Regions from separate parts of the Staphylococcus sp. mip270_02 genome, predicted to be linked through region 2. Evidence: riboswitches for the same ligand, from Rfam matches in the RefSeq annotation. Region 2 holds a riboswitch; each other region holds the start of a gene.
The links. A riboswitch is a leader RNA that binds a small molecule or an ion and turns the genes downstream of it on or off. The one in region 2 is predicted to bind S-adenosylmethionine.

Region 1: another riboswitch for S-adenosylmethionine. It lies ahead of ACW5YJ_RS11635 (methionine ABC transporter ATP-binding protein); the one in region 2 lies ahead of ACW5YJ_RS03360 (aminotransferase class I/II-fold pyridoxal phosphate-dependent enzyme).
Region 3: another riboswitch for S-adenosylmethionine. It lies ahead of metX (homoserine O-acetyltransferase MetX); the one in region 2 lies ahead of ACW5YJ_RS03360 (aminotransferase class I/II-fold pyridoxal phosphate-dependent enzyme).
Region 4: another riboswitch for S-adenosylmethionine. It lies ahead of metK (methionine adenosyltransferase); the one in region 2 lies ahead of ACW5YJ_RS03360 (aminotransferase class I/II-fold pyridoxal phosphate-dependent enzyme).

Annotation. Positions count from the first base shown of each region.
Region 1 is NZ_CM132934.1:2,462,792-2,466,169, reverse strand. Features, by position in the region: gene gcvH (glycine cleavage system protein GcvH) at 165-545, shown strand; gene ACW5YJ_RS11645 (toprim domain-containing protein) at 781-1,173, shown strand; gene ACW5YJ_RS11640 (thioredoxin family protein) at 1,170-1,469, shown strand; SAM riboswitch class I at 1,524-1,629, shown strand; gene ACW5YJ_RS11635 (methionine ABC transporter ATP-binding protein) at 1,716-2,741, shown strand; gene ACW5YJ_RS11630 (methionine ABC transporter permease) at 2,734-3,378, shown strand, end outside.
Region 2 is NZ_CM132934.1:764,313-767,690, forward strand. Features, by position in the region: gene ACW5YJ_RS03350 (PTS sugar transporter subunit IIC) at 1-32, shown strand, start outside; gene ACW5YJ_RS03355 (aggregation-promoting factor C-terminal-like domain-containing protein) at 559-1,305, shown strand; SAM riboswitch class I at 1,513-1,623, shown strand; gene ACW5YJ_RS03360 (aminotransferase class I/II-fold pyridoxal phosphate-dependent enzyme) at 1,683-2,840, shown strand; gene ACW5YJ_RS03365 (D-lactate dehydrogenase) at 2,868-3,378, shown strand, end outside.
Region 3 is NZ_CM132934.1:342,905-346,282, forward strand. Features, by position in the region: gene ACW5YJ_RS01435 (AzlC family ABC transporter permease) at 1-689, shown strand, start outside; gene ACW5YJ_RS01440 (AzlD domain-containing protein) at 686-1,015, shown strand; SAM riboswitch class I at 1,147-1,246, shown strand; gene metX (homoserine O-acetyltransferase MetX) at 1,307-2,275, shown strand; gene ACW5YJ_RS01450 (DUF2232 domain-containing protein) at 2,582-3,378, shown strand, end outside.
Region 4 is NZ_CM132934.1:1,494,666-1,498,043, forward strand. Features, by position in the region: gene pckA (phosphoenolpyruvate carboxykinase (ATP)) at 1-798, opposite strand, end outside; SAM riboswitch class I at 965-1,077, shown strand; gene metK (methionine adenosyltransferase) at 1,187-2,383, shown strand; gene ACW5YJ_RS07060 (nuclease-related domain-containing protein) at 2,477-3,378, shown strand, end outside.

The sequences.
Region 1 (3,378 bases), 1.3 Mb from region 2:
TAAATAGAGCAATCTCTATAAGTTGAAATTATAAGTTGTGTTTGTAAACGCTTCATCTATTGTTATGAAAAGATTATAATAATATTAATATGCTAAGAAATAGTTGATTGTATGGTATGCATATGGCATCATTAATATGTAAAATCATTTAGGAGGGGATTCTCGTGGCAGTACCGAGTGAATTAAAATATTCTAAAGAACATGAATGGGTAAAAGTTGAAGGTAATACAGTAACAATTGGTATCACTGAATATGCTCAAGGTGAACTTGGCGATATCGTATTCGTTGAATTACCAGAAGTAGATGACGAAATTAATGAAGGCGACACTTTTGGTAGTGTTGAATCCGTAAAAACTGTTTCAGAACTATATGCACCTGTATCAGGTAAAGTAGTTGAATCTAATGATGAATTAGAAGATAGCCCTGAATTCGTAAATGAATCACCTTACGAAAAAGCTTGGATGGTTAAAGTTGAACTAAGTGACGAAAGTCAATTAGATGAATTATTAACTGCAGAGCAATATTCAGAAATGATTGGCGAATAATATAACACTGAACTCCATGATATAACTATCTTGGAGTTTTTTTCATATCATTGAGGATTATTGAAGATTTAGCAATTTTATAAGTCTAACAAGTTCACCTCAACTTTAAAAAATGATAAATTATGTTTGTTATAATAAGAAATATTTTAACTATGTAAATTATGTTTATTGTCACTACGGATTGTGAAGAACTAAGTAGAAAAGATTTACTATCAACATTTAGAGGGTGGATGTCATGACGATACTGAACCAAGTAATTGTTGTCGAAGGAAAGTCAGACAAGAAGCGTGTCAAACAAGTTATTGATCAGCCAATAGAAATTATTTGCACGAATGGTACGATGAGTGTAGATAAATTAGATGAAATGATTGATACTTTATATGACAAACAAGTGTATATTCTTGTTGATTCGGATGATGAAGGTGAAAGAATACGAAAATGGTTCAAACGCTATTTAAGTGAAAGTAGACATATAAGAGTAGATAAACAATATTGTGAAGTCGCTCGTTGTCCTAAACCATATTTATCTAGAGTATTGGAAAAACATGGTTTTATAGTTAAGGATGAAGAAAAGGTGGCGAAAGCAAAATTGGATTATATAGCTGAAAGGGTAAGTTTATTAACATGAATGTAACAAGTGAACAACGCGTTGACGTCAATAAATATATAAATGAAGATAAGTATCTTATCTTTGGTTATACACCAACATGTGGCACATGTAAGGTTTCTGAACGTATGCTAGATATTGCTAACGATATTTTGCAATTACCTACAATAAAAATGGACTTAAACTTTCATCCTGATTTTAGTCAATTGTATGAAATTCAATCTGTACCAGTTTTATTAGTAATGTCAAAAGGTGAAGAGCAAAAAAGGATTTATGCATTTCAATCGGTGCCTTATTTGTTAGAAAATTTAAAATAGTTATTGACGAAATATTAGTACGATGGTAGGATTAAAAATAATTAAATAATGAAACTCTTATCACGAGAGGTGGAGGGATGTGCCCTACGAAGCCCGGCAACCGTCTTTAATAGAAATGGTGCCAATTCACATAAAGTTTTAAAGCTTTAGAAGATGAGAGAAGCGATTTTGCTTTCTCTATACTTCGGTGAACATAGAGAAAGCATTTTTTTAATTGAAGGATTAGCAACACAAGGAGGAAACAGAATGATTGAGTTAAATCAAATAGTCAAAAAGTACAAAACGAAAAAACAGGACGTACTGGCTGTAGATCATGTTGATTTAAGTATTCAATCAGGCTCGATTTTTGGAGTAGTTGGTTTTTCAGGTGCGGGCAAAAGTACTTTAATTAGACTTTTAAATAATCTCGAACAACCAACTTCAGGAGACGTCATTATCGATGGAGATACAATTGGTAAGCTATCAAAATCACAGTTAAGAAAAAAGCGTCAAAAAGTGAGCATGATATTTCAACATTTTAATTTACTATGGTCGCGTACTGTATTAAATAATATTACATTTCCATTGGAAATAGCGGGTGTGCCTCGCCGTGAAGCGAAACAACGGGCAAAAGAATTAGTAGAACTTGTTGGACTGAAAGGTAGAGAAAGTGCATATCCTTCAGAACTGTCAGGTGGTCAAAAACAACGTGTCGGTATTGCGCGAGCGTTAGCAAACGAACCAACTGTATTGCTTTGTGATGAAGCGACAAGTGCATTAGATCCTCAAACAACAGATGAAATTTTAGAATTATTATTGAAAATTAAAGAAGAAAGAAATTTAACAATCGTAATCATCACACACGAAATGCATGTCATTAGACGCATATGTGACGAAGTAGCTGTTATGGAAAACGGTCGCGTGATTGAACAAGGTCTAGTTTCCACAGTTTTTGAGAATCCACAACATGCGGTTACAAAACGTTTTGTTAAAGATGATTTAAATGATGATTTTGATAAATCTATTAGCGACTTAGTGTCACTTAATGAAGATGATTATGTTGTTCGTTTGAATTTCACAGGGAATAATACCACGCAACCTCTCGTGTCATATATAACGAAAACGCATAATATCGATGTGAATATATTAGAAGCTAATATTAAACATACAAAAGATGGTTCGCTTGGTTTCTTAGTAATTCAATTGAGCGATGTAAATTTAGAAAAATTCGAAAAGTTTAAAAATGATTTAGAAGCACAGCATGTGTCAGTGGAGGTGTTAAGACATGGGTAATTCATTGAGTGACATCCTCCGCGAGATGTTTACAATGCCAAACGTCAGCTGGGACGAAGTTTGGTTAGCGACATACGAAACAATTTATATGACAGTTATTTCGACAATTTTTGCCTTTGTATTAGGCTTAATATTAGGTGTATTACTCTTTTTATCAGCTAAAAGTAAATCACCTATAGCGAGGGTTTTCTATACTATTGTTTCATTTATAGTTAACTTGTTTAGAGCGATACCATTTATTATTTTAATCTTATTGTTAATTCCGTTTACAAGTTTAGTGTTAGGCACGATTAGTGGTCCAACAGGAGCATTACCTGCTTTAATCATTAGTGCGGCGCCTTTCTATGCCAGACTTGTAGAAATTGCATTTAAAGAGATTGATAAAGGTGTTATTGAAGCAGCTTGGTCAATGGGTGCCACTACTTGGACAGTAGTCAAAAAAGTACTATTACCTGAAGCGATGCCAGCATTAATTTCAGGTATTACTGTTACAGCGATTGCTTTAGTAGGTTCTACTGCAGTAGCCGGTGTTATTGGTGCAGGTGGTTTAGGTAACCTAGCTTATTTAACAGGTTTCACTAGAAATCAAAATGACGTTATTTTTGTTTCAACAATTTTAATCCTTATTATTGTGTTC
Region 2 (3,378 bases):
ATGATAGAGAAATTTTTAAATTCTTGGCGTAAAATTATATATAACGTTTAAAATGTATAGTTGTTTTTGTAATATAATGTAATGTTTTGAATGTTGGATAAAATAATAAAGTATATTAAAAAGGCCACAAAACAGTGGTCTTTTTAAATTTTAGACAAAAAAATTTGCAAGTTTTACTCCAAAATATATATTTTTTATCCTTTTATTATTTTACAGTTATGTAACAAAAAGGTTTGCTGTAATAATTCAGACAATGTAAAACCATTCGATGATAAAGGAACGAAGCTTAATATACCAGTGCTATACACAATATATTTTGAAAACAATGCAAGAATTATGCATTACAAAACAAAACAACAGTATTTCAATGTTACAAATAGACTTTTCTTTTGTAACGTTTTGTTATGTAAGTGTAATATAAATGGGCGAAATATGTGTTATATTATTTGTGGCGAAAAAATAAAGCATAAAAATTAATCGATTTTAGCACATACGATAAATAATTTAACGAAAATATAATTTTACTTAAAAAGATTTTAATTGGAGGATTTTTTAATTATGAAGAAAACAATTTTAGCATCATCATTAGCAGTAGCATTAGGTGTAACAGGATATGCAACAACAGTAGATCACAATCAAGCTCACGCTTCAGAAGAAAATATCGACAAAGCGCATTTAGCTGATTTAGCTCAAAACAATCCTGAAGAATTAAACCAAAAACCATTACACGCTGGAGCGTATAACTATAACTTCGTTTTAGGTGGAAATGAATATACATTCACTTCAAATGGTCAATCTTGGTCATGGAATTACACAGCTGCAGGTGCTCAAAGTGCAACTTCTAATTCAGTACAAGATGTAACTACTCAAGCAACTACAAATACTAACGAAACTTCAGCTAGCGAAGTAAGTGCTCAAAAACAATCAAGTAATACTCCAGTAGCAGCAGTTGAAGCTCCTAAAGCTTCATCTAACTCAAATGTTCAAACTGCACAAACAAGCGTTGCAACTAAAACTTATAAAGCTGCTCAAACATCAGCTGCATCAACTGGTGGATCAGTTAAAGCTCAATTCTTAGCTGCAGGTGGTACAGAAGCTATGTGGAATTCAATTGTAATGCCTGAATCAAGCGGTAACCCAAATGCTGTTAACCCAGCAGGTTACAGAGGTTTAGGTCAAACTAAAGAATCATGGGGAACTGGTTCAGTAGCTAGCCAAACTAAAGGTATGATTAACTACGGTGAAAGCCGTTACGGTTCAATGGAAGCAGCGATGGCTTTCCGTGCTTCTAATGGATGGTGGTAGGATCTAAATAACTAAATAGAAACGTTTAGTTATCTTAGGTTGAACAACCCGGAACATTTATGTTCCGGGTTTTATTATTTTATTCTATGTTTTTATGTGAGTGATATCTAGGTCTTATTATTCTATAAGATTTTGATGTCACTTTTTGTTTTATAAGTAGATTGACAAGCGTGAATATTCTGATAAAATTAATGGTAATTTAAAATAAACTTATCCAGAGAAGCTGAGGGATTTGGCCTGATGAAGCTTCAGCAACAGACTTTGATATAAAAGTACTGTGCTTACTTCCAACAAGCGTTAATGCTTGAAAGATAGGTGACATGTGTAACTATATGCCACACAGGTCGGCATATAGTTTTTTTAATAGGAGGAGTTTTATGGCAATTTCGGATAGATTGGCACAGATACCAGATAGTTATTTTGCAAAAACAATGGGACAGAAAGTAGAACATGGTCCTTTGCCATTAATTAATATGGCTGTAGGTATCCCTGATGGTGAAACTCCCAAGGGAATTATTGACTGTTTTGCTGATGCGCTACGTCAGCCTGATAATCAAAAGTATGTTGCTTTCCATGGTAAAGACTCATTTAAGCAAGCAATAGTAGATTTTTATCAAAGACAATTTCAAGTTGAATTAGATAAAGAAGATGAAGTATGTATACTATATGGTACTAAAAATGGTCTTGTAGGTTTACCTACATGTATCGTTAACCCAGGAGAAAATGTATTACTACCAGATCCAGGATATACGGATTATAAAGCAGGAGTGTTACTTGCCGATGCACAACCACAACCACTCGTTTTAGAGCCGCCTTATTATTTGCCTCAGTGGGACAGAATAAGCAAAGAAACATTACTCAATACACGTTTAGTTTATTTGACTTATCCAAATAACCCGACAGGTTCAGTTGCTACAAAATCAGTATTTGAGGAAGCGATTGAGCGTTTTAAGGGAACAAAAACAAAGATTGTTCATGATTTTGCCTATAGTGCCTTTGGCTTTGATGCTAAAAATCCTAGTATATTACAAGCAGATGGAGCAAAAGACCTAGCAGTAGAAGTATTTTCATTATCTAAAGGATATAATATGTCAGGTTTTAGAGTTGGATTTGCAGTAGGAAATAAAGATATTATACAAGCATTAAAAAAATATCAGTCACATACACATGCAGGTATGTTTGGTGCATTGCAGGACGCAGCAACATATGCTTTGAATAATTATGATGATTTTCTAGAAGAGCAAAATATAACATTTAAACGTCGTAGAAATGAATTTGAAGCTAAATTGCAACAAGTGGACATACCTTTTGAACCAATGAAAGGTGGTATTTTCTTATGGTTACGTACACCGAAAGACTTTGATGGAGAAAGTTTTGTTGATTATTTATTACAAGAACAGTCAATTCTTGTTGCACCAGGTATACCATTTGGAGAACATGGAAAGCATTATGTGCGTATTTCTTTAGCTTTAGATGATGCATCGTTACTAGAGGCTACGGAAAGAATACAATCGCTTAAGCACCTTTATGAATAGAATAAATATTATTGGAGTGATTAACTTATGACAAGTATTAAAATTTTTGGAGTAAGAGAAGAAGATTTACCTTATATTAAAGCATGGTCAACCAAGCATAATGTGACTGTCGATTTAGATGAAGCATTACTTTCGTCAGAAACTGTCGATCGTACAAAAGGCTTTGATGGTGTTTCGATATCACAGCAAATTCCTTTTGGTGAAGATGTATACCGCAAGTTACATGAATTTGGAATTAAGCAAATTGCACAACGAAGTGCTGGTTTTGACATATATGATTTCGATTTAGCTCAAAAATATGATTTGATTATTTCTAATGTGCCATCTTATTCACCACATTCTATTGCTGAATATACGGTATCACAAGCACTTAATTTGGTCAGAAATTATAATGATATTCAACAGAAAACAGCTTCATATGATTTTAGATGGCAACCAGCTATCTTATCACGATCTATTAAAGATTTGAAAGTTGCTGTTATAGGAACTGGTCGTATCGGTTCAATTGTTGCTAAGATATTTGCACAAGGCTTTGAAG
Region 3 (3,378 bases), 420 kb from region 2:
CGCATGTTACTTTTAAACAAGGTGTAAAAGCGTGTATTCCTACTTTGTTAGGTTATGCTGGTGTTGGTCTGTCTTTTGGAATTGTTGCAGTGGCATCAGGATTTAGTATGTTGGAAATTATTTTACTTTGCTTGCTAGTGTATGCGGGCGCGGCACAGTTTATTATTTGTGCACTTGTTATTTCTGGCACGCCCATATCTGCAATTATATTGACGACATTCATTGTGAACTCAAGAATGTTTTTATTAAGTATGACGCTTGCGCCAAATTATAAAAACTATAGTTTATTAAATAGAATTGGTCTTTCTACATTAGTAACAGACGAAACATTCGGTGTAGCTATTACACCACATTTAAAAGGTGAGAAGATTAATGATCGTTGGTTGCATGGATTAAATATAACAGCATATGTTTTTTGGACATTTGCATGTATTATTGGTGCAGTCTTTGGTAAATACATACATCAACCAGAAGCACTAGGATTAGATTTTGCAATTACCGCTATGTTTATATTCTTAGCTGTCTCACAATTTGAGTCGATTAGACGCTCGAAGATAAACATATATTTTGTATTGATTATATGTGTGATTGTAATGATGCTTAGTTTAAGCTTGTTTATGCCTTCATATTTGGCTATCATATTAGCTTCAACTATTGCAGCACTGATTGGAGTGATGATGGAAAAATGACAACGACGGTACATATGTTAACAATTATCGTGTTATGTGGTGTGGTAACATGGCTCACACGAATTATTCCCTTTATTTTGATAACTAAAATAAAGTTGTCTGAACGTGTTATTAAATGGCTATCATTTATACCAATTACATTATTCACTGCTTTAATCATCGATGGATTAATAGAGCAACAAGAAGGTGTGATGGGTTATAGTATTAACGTGCCGTTCTTAATAACGATGCTCCCGACTATTATCATTGCTGTGATATCACGCAGTCTAACAATCACTATACTTAGCGGCATTATTATTATGGCAGTGTTACGTTGGGTATTTTAAATAATCCTATTGAAGTAAGTTATATTATCCGTTAAACTATAAATAATTAGAAAATTAAGATATTTCAGATTGCATTAACAGTTTAATTTTATCTTAATTAATGAGCTTATCTTTAATACAATTAAAATCAAATCTTATTTCGAGAAGCTGAGGGACTTGGCCCGTTGACGCTTCAGCAACCGGCTTATAAAGTACGGTGCTAATACCATCGATACACTCGAATGATAAGTACTTTTAACTTCTTACTTATTTTATGAGTGAGGAGTTTTTTTACTAAGTAGGAGGTAAAACATGACGAATTATACGGTTGATACACTAGAACTAGGGCCATTCACAACGGAGTCAGGTGAATTCATCTCAAACTTAAAACTACGTTATGAACATGTAGGATTAAAAGGGCAACCACTCGTAGTGGTCTGTCATGCTTTAACAGGTAATCACTTAACGTATGGTACAAATGAAAATCCTGGATGGTGGAGAGGGATTATTGACGGTGGTTATATGCCAATCAATGATTATCAGTTTTTGACATTTAATGTTATTGGAAGCCCTTATGGTTCAAGTTCTGCGTTAACAGATCCAAAGTTTCCTGAGACACTTACGTTAAGAGATATCGTACGTGCCATAGAATTAGGTATTGAAACATTAGGTTTCGAAAGGATTAACATATTAATCGGTGGTTCGTTAGGTGGCATGCAAGCAATAGAATTATTATATAATCGTAAATTTGATGTTGAAAAAGCAGTGATTCTCGCAGCTACAGATAAAACATCATCCTATAGTCGTGCGTTTAATGAGATAGCGAGACAGGCCATTCATTTAGACAATAAAGAGGGGATGAGTATTGCAAGGCAGTTAGGGTTTTTAACATACCGTTCGTCTAAAAGCTATGATAAACGTTTCTCACCAGATCAAGTTGTAACCTATCAAAAACATCAAGGCAATAAATTTATGAATCATTTTGATTCTTTATGCTATTTAACACTCCTAGACGTCTTAGATAGCCATGACGTAGATAGAGGACGCGACGATGTAGATGAAGTGTTTAGTAACCTAGATACTAAAGTAATGACAATGGGCTTCACAGATGATTTGTTATATCCAGATGACTTAGTGCGTGCCGTGGGAAAACGTTTTAAATATCACAAACATTTCTTTGTCCCAGATAACGTAGGTCATGATGGTTTCTTATTGAATTTTAATGACTGGGCACCTAATCTATATCACTTCTTAAAAGTATATAAAATTAAAAGAAAATGATTTAATAACTCTATTATATTAATTTTTAGGATGAAGCTATATGACTACTTTCGATAGGGGAGGGTAGACTGACATATATATATAGTACATCCTTTTTTTGTACAAGTATTTAAGTTGTGGTGGCGTAAAGCGACACGAGAAGTAGTAGTATTAGAAATGTAATACCGTGAAGTGTTGATTAGTACAATCATTTATAAGTTTATAATTTTGAAAAGTATAGTATATCGTTATCTTCTGTATTTGGATTGCCAATAATTGTATAAAAGTTTTAAAGAGGTTAAAATAATAGTTATAGTCAAAAATAGTATGGGAGTGGCGAAATTGTTTTCAAAAATATATCCTAAAGTAACTGTGCTTAGTATACTAACGCTAATCGTAGTGGCTTTAGCTTTACATATATTACCTCCGTTAGGCCTGGTGTTAGGTATCTTTGCGACAATTCCAGGCATTATCTTATGGCATAAGTCTATTGAATCATTTGGTTTAACAGCAGTCATTACAGTGGTATTAACAACATTATTAGGTAATATATTTGTGTTGAGCACCATGGTCATTATACTCTTAGTGAGTTTTGTTATTGGCCAATTATTAAAAGAACGTACATCTAAAGAACGCATACTTTATATAACAACTACTTATATTAGTATGTTCTCGTTAATTGCGTTTATGGGACTACAAACGTTTGATAAAATACCAAGTTCTACAGTTTTGATAAAACCAGTGAAAGATTACATGCATAATGTTGTTTCTGGAATTGCGGGAAGTGCAGAATATAAGCAAATGCTTGAAGAAGGCTTCCGCCAGATGTCAGTTCAGTTACCAAGTTATGTCATTATCACAGTATTTCTACTTATTTTAATCAATTTAATTATTACTTTTCCAATTTTACGTAAGTTCAAAATCGCTACACCAATATTTAAACCATTATATGCTTGGCAAATGAAGCGTTCACTATTATGGATGTATATTATTGTCTTGATTTGTGTTATGTTTGCGAGCCAACCAGGGACTTTCCAAAGTATCGTTTTAAACTTTGAAATTGTGTTATCATTATGTATGTATATTCAGGGCTTAAGTGTTATTCACTTTTTCGGGAAGGCAAA
Region 4 (3,378 bases), 730 kb from region 2:
AATACCATTTTCATTCCAACCATGTTCATCATCGCCAATAAGTTTACGTGTTGGGTCAGCTGATAGTGTCGTTTTACCAGTACCAGAAAGGCCGAAGAATAAAGCGACGTCACCTTTGTCTCCAACGTTAGCTGAACAATGCATGCTCATAATGTTATCTTTAGGTAGTAAATAGTTCATTACGGAGAAAATACCTTTTTTCATTTCACCAGCATACTCAGTCCCACCAATGAGGATAACTTTATGTTTGAATGATGTGATGATAAATGTTTCTGAGTTTGTGCCGTCAATTTCTGGATCGGCTTTAAAATGTGGTGCTGAAATAATTGTGAAGTTTGGTTTGATTTCTTGTGCTTCTTCTTTTGAATTAGGACGTATAAACATATTTTGAGCAAATAGATTATGCCACGCCAATTCATTTACAACAGTTAATTTCAATTGTGAGTCATGATCACTACCGGCATAACCATTGAATACATATAGTTCATCTTTTTTGTCTAAATAGTTTAGAACCTTATCATATAATTTTAAAAATGTTTCTTCCTCAATCGGTTGGTTAACATTACCCCAGTCAATATCATCTCTATAAGATGGCTCATTTACAATAAACTTATCTTTTGGTGAACGACCTGTATATTTACCTGTTCTAGCGTTAATTGCACCTAATTCGGTAAGTTCGCCTTCATTATTATCTAAAATCTTGTTATACAACTGTGTTGTAGATAATTGAAATAATGAAGATTGTTTGTCTAAAATACTTTCAATTTTGTTTGTATAAGTGTATGTATCTACAGCCATACTAATCCCTCCAACGCTATTTAGTTATTGTAAGCCTTTACAATTACAGAGTATAACACATATATATCAATAGTCCATACCAATCTAAAAGGAATTTTAAATAAATATTAATAAATGTAAAATTGACATTATATCGCTGATTCTGTACTATAGGACTTAACGGATTCTCTTATCCTGAGTGGCGGAGGGACATGGACCCAATGAAGCCCAGCAACCTCTTCTTAATACGAAGAAAGGTGCCAAACCGTTTGCAGACAAATATCGTCTGAACGATAAGAGCGAATGGACGTATAAGGGCCTTCTCTCTATTTATTGATAGTGTAGAAGGCTTTTTTAATGAGCTCAACAGAGAGAGAATTTTCGTAATTTAAAACTAAAGGAGCAAATTATGACTTACAATAGAAGATTATTCACTTCAGAATCGGTAACAGAAGGGCATCCAGATAAAATAGCGGATCAAGTATCTGATGCTATATTGGATGAAATATTGAAAGATGACCCAAACGCACGTGTTGCTTGTGAAACGACGGTGACTACTGGTATGGCGTTAATTTCAGGAGAAATATCAACAACAACATATGTTGATATTCCAAAAGTGGTTAGAGAAACAATTAAAGAGATAGGTTACACGCGTGCTAAATACGGTTATGATAGCCAGACAATGGCAGTATTAACGGCAATTGATGAACAGTCACCAGATATCGCTCAAGGTGTCGATACAGCTTTAGAGTATCGTGAAGACGTATCAGAAGAAGAAATCGAAGCTACAGGAGCGGGAGACCAAGGTTTGATGTTCGGTTATGCTACGAATGAAACGGATACATACATGCCTTTACCAATCTTCTTGTCACACCAACTTGCTAAACGCTTATCAGATGTACGTAAAGATGAAATATTAAATTACTTACGTCCTGATGGTAAAGTACAAGTAACTGTGGAATATGATGAGCAAGATCAACCACATCGAATTGATACGATTGTCGTGTCAACACAACATGCTGAAGATATCGAATTAGCACAAATTCAAGATGATATTAAACAACACGTCATTTATCCAACAGTGCCAGAAGCGCTTTTAGATGAGAACACTAAATTTTATATCAATCCTACTGGTCGTTTCGTTATAGGTGGACCACAAGGTGACGCAGGTCTTACTGGACGTAAAATAATTGTTGATACGTATGGTGGTTATGCACGTCATGGTGGGGGATGCTTTAGTGGTAAAGACCCAACTAAAGTTGATCGTTCTGCTGCTTATGCTGCCCGCTATGTAGCAAAAAATATCGTTGCTGCTGAATTAGCAGACAAATGTGAAGTGCAACTTGCATATGCTATTGGTGTAGCTGAGCCGGTTTCTATTTCTATAGATACATTTGGTACAGGAAAAGTTAAAGAAATTGAATTGGTTGAGGCAGTTAGACAACATTTTGATCTAAGACCAGCTGGAATTATTAAAATGTTAGACTTGAAACACCCTATTTATAAACAAACTGCTGCATATGGTCATTTTGGTCGTACAGACGTACTATTACCATGGGAAAAGTTAGATAAAATTAATTTATTAAAAGATACAGTTAAAGCTTAACTAGAACAAAAAATTTTTTAACTTTATTCTCGAATGCTATGCGTTTATCTATTATAATTAAGTTACTGAACACATAAAGGAGCGTTTTTTGTTATGAATTCATTTGGACCATTAGAGATTGGTTTAATTGTGGCAATTGTTGTAGCAGTAATTTGTTTCATTTTATTTATCATTGCTTTGAAAAGTAAGAAGAAAGCACAACAAAAGGTAGAAGAACAATACAAAACCAGAGAACAAAAACTAAGCGATGAGCATGAAGAAGAATTAGAAAAAGAAAGAATAGAAAATAAAAAAACAGTAACAAAGCAAAAAGAAGAATATAATGCTACAGTTAGTTCGAAAAATAGAGAAATTGATGCATTGAAATTATTCTCTAAAAATCAAAGTGAATATGTAACTGATATGAGACTTATTGGTATTCGAGAAAGATTAGTAAATGAGAAAAGAATTCGCCCAGAAGATATGCACATTATGGCCAATATATTTTTACCTAAGAATGAATTTAATGATGTACAGCGTATTAGTCATTTAGTACTTACGCGTACTGGTTTATATATAATTGACTCACAATTATTAAAAGGTCACGTATACAATGGTGTGAGTGCCGCACAATTTAAAGAACAACCAACAATGGAGCAAGTGTTTAACACGTTGGACCTTGATAGACAAGAACCACAAACTCTTGTATTAGATCAAAACGAAGATGAAAACTCATTATCTTTTGTTAATTATACGACTCATTTGAATGATATTGAGAAACTAGCTGGTGATATTCAAACAGAATTGAATTTAAAATTCACACCAACAACAATTTTATATTTCAATCCTAAAAATGAGGGCGATGTAACAATTTCAAACTATGCGCAAAGTTCAAATACCAAAGTGTTAGTTGGTCCAGAACAATTGGATGAATTCTTCAATAAATTCGTATTCCATGGTCGCATTCAATATAACGTTGAAGATTTGCAACGTGTTATGGATGAAATTGAATCATT